Regions from separate parts of the Solibacillus isronensis genome, predicted to be linked through region 1. Evidence: riboswitches for the same ligand, from Rfam matches in the RefSeq annotation. Region 1 holds a riboswitch; each other region holds the start of a gene.

The links. Region 1 has a riboswitch for S-adenosylmethionine ahead of M3166_RS18540 (bifunctional homocysteine S-methyltransferase/methylenetetrahydrofolate reductase). Riboswitches for the same ligand answer to the same signal wherever they lie in the genome.
Region 2: linked by a shared signal. The riboswitch ahead of M3166_RS14465 (O-acetylhomoserine aminocarboxypropyltransferase/cysteine synthase family protein) and the one ahead of M3166_RS18540 (bifunctional homocysteine S-methyltransferase/methylenetetrahydrofolate reductase) in region 1 are both predicted to bind S-adenosylmethionine.
Region 3: linked by a shared signal. The riboswitch ahead of M3166_RS12050 (methionine ABC transporter ATP-binding protein) and the one ahead of M3166_RS18540 (bifunctional homocysteine S-methyltransferase/methylenetetrahydrofolate reductase) in region 1 are both predicted to bind S-adenosylmethionine.
Region 4: linked by a shared signal. The riboswitch ahead of metK (methionine adenosyltransferase) and the one ahead of M3166_RS18540 (bifunctional homocysteine S-methyltransferase/methylenetetrahydrofolate reductase) in region 1 are both predicted to bind S-adenosylmethionine.

The regions. Positions count from the first base shown of each region.
Region 1 is NZ_JAMBOC010000010.1:17,901-20,937, forward strand. Features, by position in the region: gene hemG (protoporphyrinogen oxidase) at 1-944, shown strand, start outside; SAM riboswitch class I at 1,032-1,129, shown strand; gene M3166_RS18540 (bifunctional homocysteine S-methyltransferase/methylenetetrahydrofolate reductase) at 1,232-3,037, shown strand, end outside.
Region 2 is NZ_JAMBOC010000003.1:138,862-141,898, reverse strand. Features, by position in the region: gene M3166_RS14470 (hypothetical protein) at 1-337, opposite strand, end outside; gene M3166_RS14465 (O-acetylhomoserine aminocarboxypropyltransferase/cysteine synthase family protein) at 527-1,831, opposite strand; SAM riboswitch class I at 1,949-2,063, opposite strand; gene nfsA (oxygen-insensitive NADPH nitroreductase) at 2,309-3,037, shown strand, end outside.
Region 3 is NZ_JAMBOC010000002.1:49,994-53,030, forward strand. Features, by position in the region: gene M3166_RS12045 (methionine ABC transporter permease) at 1-104, opposite strand, end outside; gene M3166_RS12050 (methionine ABC transporter ATP-binding protein) at 97-1,125, opposite strand; SAM riboswitch class I at 1,271-1,373, opposite strand; gene M3166_RS12055 (thioredoxin family protein) at 1,435-1,737, opposite strand; gene M3166_RS12060 (toprim domain-containing protein) at 1,745-2,071, opposite strand; gene gcvH (glycine cleavage system protein GcvH) at 2,161-2,541, opposite strand; gene M3166_RS12070 (arsenate reductase family protein) at 2,622-2,978, opposite strand.
Region 4 is NZ_JAMBOC010000001.1:13,991-17,027, forward strand. Features, by position in the region: gene pckA (phosphoenolpyruvate carboxykinase (ATP)) at 1-1,110, opposite strand, end outside; SAM riboswitch class I at 1,309-1,424, shown strand; gene metK (methionine adenosyltransferase) at 1,690-2,886, shown strand; gene M3166_RS00100 (gamma carbonic anhydrase) at 2,996-3,037, opposite strand, start outside.

The DNA.
Region 1 (3,037 bases):
TCGGTACGTTTTTGGAGTATTTTTTAGGGGAAGAAATTGTCCGCAAGCAAATTGCCCCTGTATTAGCGGGTGTTTATTCAGGCGACTTATATCAATTAAGCCTGGCTTCCACATTGCCTTATTTAGTGGATTATAAAAACAACTACGGATCGATTATTAAAGGATTCGAAGCACATCGAGAGCAATTTGAAAAAGCTGCGAATAAGAAGTTTATTTCTTTCCGCTCAGGTTTATCGGCATTGATCGATCGCTTAGAGGAACAGCTGCCGGAAGTTGAATTCATGAAAAATACAGTAACAAAGCAAATCCGTAAAAAAGAAGAGCAATATGAAGTCGTGCTGGAAGAAGAAATAATTTTATCGGATGTTGTTGTATTGGCTGTTCCAAATGAAACAGTACGTCATGTCATACAGGATGACTCACTGGAAGAACAGTTGAAAAAGTTCACGACGGCATCTGCTTTAACGATGTATTTGGGCTTTGATGTACCGGATGATATTTTACCGGCAGATGGTACAGGCTTTATCGTTTCGCATAATAGTGATTTAGTTTGCAATGCGTCAACATGGACGAGCCGTAAATGGAAACATACATCGGCGGAAGGTAATTTACTTGTTCGCCTGTTTTATAAAAATATTAATCCGCGTTATGAAGAGTTGGTTGCTATGTCTGATGAAGAACTTACGAAAGTTGCACTGGAAGATATACGTGTTAGCTTAGGTGTTGAAGCGGAGCCGACAGTCGTCAATGTAACAAAGTGGGTTGACCAAATGCCCCGCTATGATTTGGCGCATAATGAAGCATTATCGGAAGTTATACAGCAGCTGGCAAATGATTACCCGAATGTTCTATTAGCGGGATGTGCCTATTTCGGAGTAGGAATCGGTGCCTGTATTTTAAATGGAAAAAAAACAGCTGAACAAATTATTAGTCGAATTATGTAAAGAAATACTTCATTCGGCTAAAGGGTATTGACGGAAGTATTAGATAACGTTATGATTCATTTAATTATTTTAAAAATTCATATTATTTTCTTATCAAGAGAAGTAGAGGGACTGGCCCGATGAAACTTCAGCAACCAACGTTAAGTCAGGTGCTAAATCCAGTGGCAAATGCCAGAAGATGAGAAGGGATTAAGTTGATAACTATTATGCCTTCTTTTATTTAATGAAAGAAGGCTTTTTTGTATCGTTAATATACTGAAAATACTGTAAATGATGGAGTGAAGGCAATGGGTTTACTTGAAGAATTACAAACACGGGTTTTAACAGCAGACGGGGCAATCGGAACACTTCTTTATTCATATGGATTGGATTATTGTCATGAAGAGATGAATATTGCACGTCCTGATATTATAGAAAAAATTCATAGTGAATATATTGCGGCGGGTGCAGATATTATTCAGACAAATACATACGGAGCCAACCGAATTAAGCTTGCACGTTATGGCTATGAAAATCGTGTTAAGGAGTTTAATGAAGCTGCGTTAAAAATTGCAAAGCGTGCTGCTTCCCTGGATGGACAATATGTGCTGGCGACAATCGGTGGTATTCGTGGAATCCGAAAAAGTGATGCGACATTAGACGAAATTTTAACTGCGTTCCAAGAACAAGCGGAAGTATTACTAGCTGGTGAACCAGATGGATTCTTACTGGAAACGTATTACGATTTTGAAGAATTATCGCATTGTGTCCATCTATTACGTTCTATGACTGATTTACCGATCATTGCCCAAGTGACAATGCAGGAGCCGGGTGTCCTTCAAAATTTAATGTCTTTAAATGAAGCACTTCAGGATTTAGAAAGACTAGGTGCAGATATTGTTGGGAGTAACTGCCGATTAGGTCCTTTCCATACGATTCAGGCATTTGAAGGAGTCAATTTACCGAATAAGGCCTTTCTATCGGCTTACCCAAATGCATCATTATTAGATATTGAAGATGGTCGTGTTGTCTATGAATCGGAAACCGACTATTTCGCACGTGCAGCCGTTGAACTTGTAAACCAAGGAGTCCGTTTAATTGGCGGGTGCTGCGGGACGACACCGAAGCATATTGCAGCCGTAAAAAAACGTTTGGCAAATATGCAACCAATCGAAACGAAGGAAGAAAAACACAGGTCTACACAATTCGTCCGTATTCCGGAGCCACGTAAACAAGAGCCGCTCCACGAAAAAGCAAAACGTGAACGCTCTGTTATTGTTGAGCTGGATACACCGCGTCACCTGGAAATCGATGGGTTTGTCGAAGGGGCAAAACAGCTGGCAAAAGCGGGAGCCGATGTCATTATGATGGCTGATAACTCACTTGCTTCGCCGCGCATCAGCAATATCGCGATGGCCGCTATTTTAAAAGAGCACGGAATTCGTTCATTGCCGCATTTAACGTGCCGTGACCGAAATTTAATTGGGCTTCAGTCACATTTAATGGGACTTGATGCGTTGGAGCTTCATGATATTCTGGTCGTAACAGGGGACCCAACAAAAGTGGGGGATTTCCCGGGGGCGACGAGCGTATATGATGTTTCGTCAATGGAGCTCATTTCCTTAATTAAGCAGTTAAATAAAGGTGGTTCTTTTACTGGGAAGTCACTCCGTAAACAGGCGAATTTCTCGGTGGCCGCTGCTTTTAATCCGAATGTCCGTGTGTTGGATCGTGCTGTTGCCCGTTTAGAGAAGAAAATCGAGCATGGTGCAGATTACTTTATTTCACAGCCGGTTTATACGAAAGAAAAGATTATCGAAATCTATGAGGCGACTAAGAATTTGGAAACACCGATTTATATCGGGATTATGCCACTTACTTCATCACGCAGCGCGGAATTTTTACATCATGAAGTACCGGGCATTAAATTGTCCGATGAAGTACTTGCGCGTATGGCTGCCTGCGGGGACGACAAGGAAGCATCGGCAGCAGAAGGAATCGCAATTGCGAAAGAGCTGCTCGATACGGCATGCAAATATTTTAATGGTATTTATTTAATTACACCGTTTTTACGCTATGATATGACGCTGGAATTAATGGACTATGTAAAACAA
Region 2 (3,037 bases), on a different contig from region 1:
TGACGATTTCCTCTTTTGCCGAGTAGTCAGGGACCGCGTATGGGCGCTCCACTAACTGAAATTCACCATATTTTAAGAACCACTCTCTGGCTGGCGATAAAATATGGGCTGTACCATGAATTTTGTATTCCTCGGCAACTTCTTTTACAACATAACCTGCTGTGGCAAGATCGTGAGCTTGTTCAGAGTAGGCACTGTGTCCAAAAACATGCTGCCACATCGTATTCACATCCGCCAAAATTTGCTGGATAGCGCAAGCGTTCACAAATTCCTTTACGTCATTAAGTTCATAAATAATATAGGCTGCAATGTTTTGTGCACTGTATACTTTCCCCATGTTGAACAACTCCTTTTCTTCCAATGATGCTGCAACATCACTTTAAATTTTTCCGGTTGGTAATATTATTATCCCAATTGTATTACTTGGTATTAAATTTGTCAATAAAACTTATAAAAATAGTAGGGATTAATTTTCTAAAAATTGCTTAGCTTCTCGAATGGGAAAAGCTAAGCCTTTTTTAAAGGTTTATGCGTTTGTTTCTGCGCCTACTTCAGCCGCAACTTTCGCTAATGCCTGTTCTAAATCTGCGATAATATCTTCTGCTGCTTCTAACCCGATCGATAAGCGAATGAGCTCTTCCGATACGCCGGCAGTTTTTAGTTCTTCAGCAGATAACTGTTGGTGCGTTGTGCTCGCAGGGTGGATAATCAATGAACGGGCATCCCCAACGTTTGCTACGTGTGAAAACAATTCTACGTTATCGATTACTTGGCGACCGGCTTCGCGTCCACCTTTAATGCCGAACGTAATGATAGATCCAAAGCCGTTTTTCAAGTACTTTTTCGCCAAATCATGTGTCTCAAAATCTTCAAAGCCGTTGTAATTTACGTATTCCACAAATGGGTGGTCTCTTAAATACTCGGCAACTTTTTGTGTATTTTCATTGTGACGGACAATACGCAAATGAAGCGTTTCAAGTCCTTGCAGGAAGTTAAATGCTGCGTCAGCAGATAATGTTGGACCAAAATCACGCAATAGTTGAACACGAAGCTTTGTCGCAAATGCAGCGCCTGCTGTGTCAATCCCGTAGCGTAGACCATGGTAAGAAGTATCCGGTTCTGTAAATCCTGGATGTCTTCCTTGTGTCCAGTCGAACTTCCCTGCATCAACGACAATCCCGCCGATTGTCGTTCCATGACCACCAATCCATTTTGTTGCAGAATGGATAACAACATCCGCACCGAATTCAATCGGATTACTTCCGTATGGGGAAGCAAATGTGCTGTCGATTAATAAAGGAAGACCATTGTCATGAGCGATGTTTGCTACCGCTTCAATATCCAGTACTTTCAAGCTTGGATTTCCGATAATTTCAGCGAAGATTGCTTTCGTTTTATCCGTAATTGCCGCCTGGAAGTTTGCAGGATCTGATTCATCCACAAATTTTACTGTAATGCCGTAGCGAGGCAATGTAGTGGCGAATAAATTGTAAGTCCCGCCGTAAAGTGAACCTGCCGCAACAATTTCATCCCCTGCACCGGCAACGTTTAAAATCGAAAATGCTACTGCTGCTGCGCCAGATGAAAGCCCTACTGCAGCTGTACCCCCTTCTAATAAAGCAACCCGTTCTTCAAATGCCCCGACTGTCGGGTTCATAATACGAGAATAAATATTGCCTGTTTCCTGTAATGCAAATAGACGTTGCGCATGAGCTGTGTCATTAAATGCATAGGCTGTTGTGCGGTAAACGGGAACTGCAATTGCACCTGTTACCGGGTCTGGCTTTTGTCCCCCGTGTAATAATAAAGTTTCTGGTCTTAAATTTGTCATTTTATTACCCCCAAAAATTTAATCGATGGTGAAATCGGTGTTTTTTGAGGAGGATTTTTTAAATGAAAAAAACCCTCTTCAGTTAAGAAGAGGGTTGCGCATGAGCAAGTTTGCCTCCTCTTATCTTTCAAAATGATTGTCCATTTTGTAGGAATTAGCACCTTAGTCAGTTCATCACTTACTGGTTGCCGGGCATCTCAGGGCCTATTCCCTCCGCCGCTCTTGATAAGAGTTATGTGATTTGTGTTCCATCGTTGAGTCTCAGTATAAAACATACTAATCCGATATGTCAACACAAAAAATTAAAATTTTCAGATTTCTATTCAGATTACTCTTATCTGTATTTAACGATATGCAAAAATTCCTTCTCTATGAATTGAACAGACGTTAATAATCGACTTCAAGTAAAATATTGACTAAAATAAGCTTGAAGGTTATATATTTAAGTTTTTTATTACATAAAAAGGAGATGTTCACGTGAATACAAAAGAATTATTACGCAGTCATACATCTGTTCGTAAATATACAGGTGAGGAAATTTCTAAAGAAACTGTCATCGATTTAATCGAAACAGCACAAATGGCGGCAAGTTCGCATTTTGTACAGGCCTACAGTGTCATTTGGGTAACGGATGAAGAAAAGAAAACGAAGCTTGGTGAACTGTCTAAAAATGAATTCCAGTTCAAAACAGCGGGCGCCTCTTTCTTGTTTTGCGTAGATTTCAAACGTTTGCAAGTAGCCGGTCAAAAACATGGGGTTGATATTTCTGCTGACACGGCTGAAAACGTGCTTGTAGGAGTAGCAGATGTTGCATTATTTGCTCAAAACTTCGTTATTGCAGCTGAATCAATGGGTTACGGCATTTGCTATATCGGTGGTGCCCGTACAAATCCTAAGGAAATCAGCGCGCTGTTCAATTTACCGGAATACGTTTTCCCGTTATTTGCGATGACAATCGGTACACCGACAAAACGCAATGAAACAAAACCGCGTTTACCGGTAGCTGCGGTATTGCATGAAAATGGTTATGACGTTGATAAGTACGAGACGCTGCTAGATGAGTACGATGGAATTATGGAAGACTATTACAGCAGCCGATCTTCGAATCAGAAGACTGCAACATGGACGAAACAAATGGCTGATTACTTAGTTGAACAAAACCGTCCGCATATTAAAGACTTCCTTGCTTCACAAGGCTTTACTTGG
Region 3 (3,037 bases), on a different contig from region 1:
AGTATAAATGTGATGACTGTCGCAACAGCCGTCATATAAATTGTTTCATATGTTGCTTCGAGCATTTTACCCCAATCTACGTTCGGAAATAATTGATTAAACATGCTCAATCACCTCCGCCTGAATTTCTTGCTTTGCTAAAAAGCTTAATGCTTCCGCGACTGCTTTTGGCTCGCCATCGATATGAATAAACAATGTACCAAACGAACCGCCCGTTGTATTTGAGATTTTGCCATGCACTATATTAACAACTACGTCAAATTGCTTAATCATTTGTGAGATGACAGGCTGTTCTGTCGTTGCCGCTGCAAATGTTAATTTAGCGATTTTGCCTTCTGGATAATTGGCTAAAATCTGTTCCAGTGATGCTTGCGTTTCCTGTGTTTCACCAGAAGCCTGTGATACGAAGTTTTTCGTAATTGGTGCTTGAGGATGCTGGAACACTTGCAATACATCTCCCTGTTCCACTACTTTACCGGCTTCCATTACCGCTACTCTGTTACAGATTTTGCGAATAACATGCATTTCATGTGTAATGAGTACAATTGTAAGTCCGATGTTTTTATTAATATCGAGCAGTAATTCCAAAATTGAATCCGTTGTTTCCGGATCAAGCGCTGAAGTCGCTTCATCACATAAAAGTACTTCCGGGTTGTTCGCCAACGCTCGTGCAATGCCGACACGCTGCTTTTGACCGCCTGACAATTGTGAAGGATACGCTTTCCCTCTTCCTTTTAAACCTACGAGTTCAATCAGCTCTTCTACTCGCTTTTCACGATCAGCTTTTGAAACGCCTGCAATTTCAAGTGGAAATGCAATGTTTTCTTCAACTGTACGTGACCAGAGCAGATTGAAGTGCTGGAAAATCATACTTATTTTTTGGCGTGCTTCTCGTAATTTTGCCCCGGAAGCTTTTGCAATATCCTGGCCGCCTACAATGACAGAACCTGTTGTTGGCTTTTCCAAACCGTTCAGCAGGCGGATCATCGTACTTTTACCGGCACCACTGTAGCCGATAATTCCGTATATTTCACCTTTGTTAATCGATAGGCTTACATTATCAACTGCTGTAAGTTTACCGTTTTTCGTGTTATACACTTTTGTAATATTTTGTATATCAATCATCGGTTGTACTCCTTCTAAATTGAAATAACCTTCCTGCTATTTCAAAATCATGTTCTATTCTCATTCAAAACCTCCGTTGAATGAAAAAAACCTTTCTACCAAGACAAGTAGAAAGGTTTCACATACATTTATACGGTAAACCGTTCTCTCATCTTTCAAAGTTTAAACTTTGTGTGAATTGGCACCTTTGCGTAAACGCTGGTTGCCGGGCTTCATAGGGCACTTCCCTCCACCTCTCTTTATAAGAGCAACGTTATTAAGTTTTATTATTATGAATGTTACTTTATCACGACAAAGTGACTACGTCAATTACTTTTTTAATATTTCATACAAAAACGGTACGGATTTAAATGCATAAATTTTATTCGTTAGTTCCCCGTTGTCTGAAACGATTAAACAAGGTACACTTTCAATTTTCAATTCATATGGTAAATCCCCTAAATAATTGATATTTGCCATACCAAGCGGAAGATCTGGGAGTAATTTCTCAATTACTTCCAACATTTTTTCCGACACTTCACAAGTGCCGCACATAGGCGTATATAAGAAAAACGCTGTCTGATCATACTGTTGTACGTTCTGTTCCCATTGCTGTTTCGTCCATTGTTCCATTATACTGTCATCCTTCTTTTACTAAAAATTTTGCCTGTAGTAAAATATCCCTTAAGATTTTAGTAGGTGTTTTTTCTACTTCTACATATTCATGAGGTATGATAAGCTGTGTCGCTTCGGGATATGCACGGTTCATCAGTTTACGTAACTTCTCACCGTTTTTATCTGCATCAAACATAGTGATAATTTCATCTTGCTCATATTCTTCCAATAAATCAATCAAATTGACTTCACTTATTGTGCCATTTGTACAAATAATTGTCACGTCCTCAGCTAATATCGGGATTAATCTCAATTTATCGGCACGTCCTTCTACAACAATGCATCTTCCCATATAACACGCTTCCTTTCATTCGACACCTTTATATATAGAATAACAAAAAAACACTAAAACCTTTATATAGAAGGCTTTAGTGTTTCATATTATTGTTCGATTAATGCAGTGTAAGCATCTGCGTCTAATAACTCGTCTACTTCTGCTTCACTTGTTAACTCAACAGTAACCATCCATGCATTACCGTATGGTGATTCATTTACATATTCAGGATTGTCCAGTAATTCTTCGTTGATTGCAACAACTTTACCAGAAAGTGGTGCATATAGTTCAGAAACTGTTTTAACAGATTCTACACTACCGAAAGGCTGATCCCTTGAAATTTCATCGCCTACTTCAGGTAACTCTACGAATACGATATCGCCTAGTTCAGACTGTGCGAAATCCGTAATACCGATTGTCGCTTTACCGTCTTCAATTTTAACCCACTCATGCTCTTTTGAATAACGTAATTCTTTAGGTGTGCTCATTCGAAAACCTCCATGTTATATGTAGTACATTCAAGTTCATTTTGCCATATTTCGTTCGGAAATACAATGTGAATAACTGTTTATTTCCAAGTTTCTAAGAAGTCAGACTCCTTAAATCCTAAAGTTAATTTTTTACCATCTGTAACGATTGGTCGCTTAATTAACATACCATCCGATGCTAATAGCTCTAATTGCTCATCCTCGGACATTGTCGGTAATTTATCTTTTAGGCCTAATTCACGATATTTCATGCCAGATGTATTAAAGAATTTCTTCAGCGGCACTCCACTAGCTTCGTAAATTGCTTTAAGTTCCTCTTTAGATGGTGTCTGCTCTACAATATGAATATTTTCATAGTCCACACCTTGCTCATCTAGCCATTTTTGCGCTTTTTTACAAGTTGTACATTTCGGATATTGGATGAATTTTACTGTCATGTAAGTACTCCTTTTTGCCCTGGATTTTCCTATATTGTAACGGATATAGAAGGACAAAT
Region 4 (3,037 bases), on a different contig from region 1:
GCTTAGGAAGTGATACATTGCCTGCTCTTTAGTCAATTTAGAGATAGGAGGTAATACACCAAATGCATCGGCTGTTAAGAAGACGATTGTATTTGGATGACCTGCTACTGATGGCAAGACGATATTGTCGATAAAGTCGATAGGGTAAGCGACACGTGTGTTTTCTGTTAAAGAACCGTCTGCATAGTCGCATTCACGTGATTCAGGGTCTACCGCAACGTTTTCCAATACTGAACCAAAGCGGATTGCATTGTAAATTTCCGGCTCATTTTCAGCAGATAGGTTGATTGTTTTTGCATAGCAACCACCTTCAATGTTGAATACGCCATTGTCAGACCAGCCGTGCTCGTCATCACCGATTAATTTACGGTCTTTGTCAGCTGATAAAGTAGTTTTTCCTGTACCAGATAAACCGAAGAATAATGCTACATCGCCTTCTTCTCCAACGTTTGCAGAACAGTGCATTGGGAAGATACCTTGTTCAGGTAATAAGTAGTTCATAATACCGAAGATTGACTTCTTCATTTCACCTGCGTACTCAGTTCCGCCGATTAAGATGATTTTCTTTTCGATAGATGTTATAATAAATGTTTCCGATCCAGTACCGTCTACTTCCGGATCTGCTTTGAAGTTTGGCGCAGATACGATTGTAAACTCGGCAACGTGTTTAGCCAATTCGTCTGCTGTTGGGCGGATGAATAATTGATGACAGAATAGATTATGCCAAGCATATTCGTTAATTACTTTAATAGATAATTGAGACTCTTTGTCTGCACCAGCAAAACCGTTGAATACATATAACTCGTCACGTTCTTTTAAGTAATTTATAACTTTTACATAAAGTTTATCAAATACTTCTGCAGAGATCGGACGGTTTACTTTACCCCAATCGATTTTGTCATTTGAAATTTCTTCTTCTACTATATATTTATCTTTAGGAGAGCGGCCAGTATATTTGCCTGTTTCAGCACGTAATGCGCCTTCAACAGTTAGCGATGCTTCTCCGCGTGATGTAGCTTTTTCAATTAATTGTGGAACAGATAATTGAGTTTTGATGTTTTCCCCGTTTAAAAGTTCTTTCAGCTCGTTAGCAATTTCTACCGAATTCATCTATTAAATACCATCCTTTTTTATAGTATTCCCTTATAGAGGGGAGTTGATTCCTAATTCAAAAATAGTATAACACATTAAGTGAAATAATCTATACTAATTGCAAATTATTTTTTCGTAAATTTTAGCAGATCGAAAAAAGTCAAAATTTGTTGACAGTACTTGAATTTTTGCGTAAGATGTTTAATTGAACGGATACTCTTATCCCGAGCTGGTGGAGGGGCAGGCCCTATGAAACCCGGCAACCTGCGTATATTTTATACGTGTTGGTGCCAACCTGATGCAAGGGCAAAATTTCCCTTGAACGATAAGAGTGAAAGGTAACGAAACGTAATATCCTTTCCTCACGTGTGATGAACACGGCTATGAGAGAAAGGATTTTTTTTATTTTGTTTTACAATTTCGTACTGAACGAAAATTATATAGTTACAGCCTTTCAGACCCTCGTGTTAAAGCAAATATAGCTTGACGTTAAAAAGGCAGCTACGCATCAGCGTAATTCCTGCAATATAACGGACATGGGTAATGAGTACCGTATCAATAAAAAACAATTGCCAAAGTGATTTAGGAGGAAATGACATGACAAATCGTCGACTGTTTACATCAGAAAGTGTAACGGAAGGACATCCGGACAAAATTTGTGACCAAATTTCGGATGCCATTTTAGACGCTATTTTAGCTGCAGATCCAAATGCACGTGTAGCTTGTGAAACTACGGTAACAACAGGCTTAGTATTAGTATCTGGTGAAATTACAACTTCTACTTATGTAGATATGAAAGGAATTATCCGCGATACAGTAGCAGAAATCGGCTATACACGCGGTAAGTATGGCTTTGATGCTGAAAATCTTGCAGTACTAGTAGCAGTAGGAGAGCAATCACCTGACATTGCACAAGGTGTTGACCAGGCATTGGAAGCACGTGAAGGTTCAATGACTGAAGATGAACTTGAAGCAATCGGTGCAGGCGACCAAGGTTTAATGTTTGGTTATGCATGTAACGAAACACCGGAACTTATGCCTATGCCTATTTCTTTAGCTCACAAATTAGCGCGTCGTTTAACAGAAGTGCGTAAATCAGGCGAATTGGAATATTTACGTCCGGATGGTAAAACACAAGTAACAATCGAATATGATGAAAACAATGAACCTGTTCGTGTAGATACAATCGTTATTTCAACACAGCACGATGAAGAAGCAACATTGGAACAAATCCAAACAGACATTAAAGAACACGTTATTAAACCGGTAGTTCCTGCTCATTTATTGGATGAAGCTACAAAGTACTTCATCAACCCAACAGGTCGCTTCGTAATCGGCGGACCTAAAGGAGATGCAGGTCTTACAGGACGTAAAATTATTGTTGATACTTACGGCGGTTATGCACGTCACGGTGGCGGAGCATTCTCTGGTAAGGATGCAACAAAAGTTGACCGCTCTGCAGCGTATGCAGCACGCTATGTTGCCAAAAATATTGTAGCAGCTGGCTTAGCAGACCGTGCTGAAGTGCAACTTGCTTATGCAATCGGTGTTGCACAACCTGTTTCAATCGCTGTTGATACATTTGGTACAGGAAAAGTAGCAGAATCACAAATCGTAAACTGGGTTCGTGAACTCTTTGACCTACGTCCTGCAGGCATTATTAAAATGCTTGATTTACGTCGCCCAATCTATAAACAAACAGCAGCATACGGACATTTCGGTCGCACAGATTTAAATGTGCCATGGGAAAATACGGATAAAGCAGCTGAATTAAAAGCAAAAGCAGGAATCTAATAAAATAAAAAGGAGCATCCGGTTAAATGGATAGCTCCTTTTTTGTAATTTCCAGTAAACTTCCTATATTATAGGTAGAGATTTCGATAAACAGTAAATGAGTGTGAAATTATTTCTGAAGTGATTTATAGTATTGTCCCTTCGCTACATA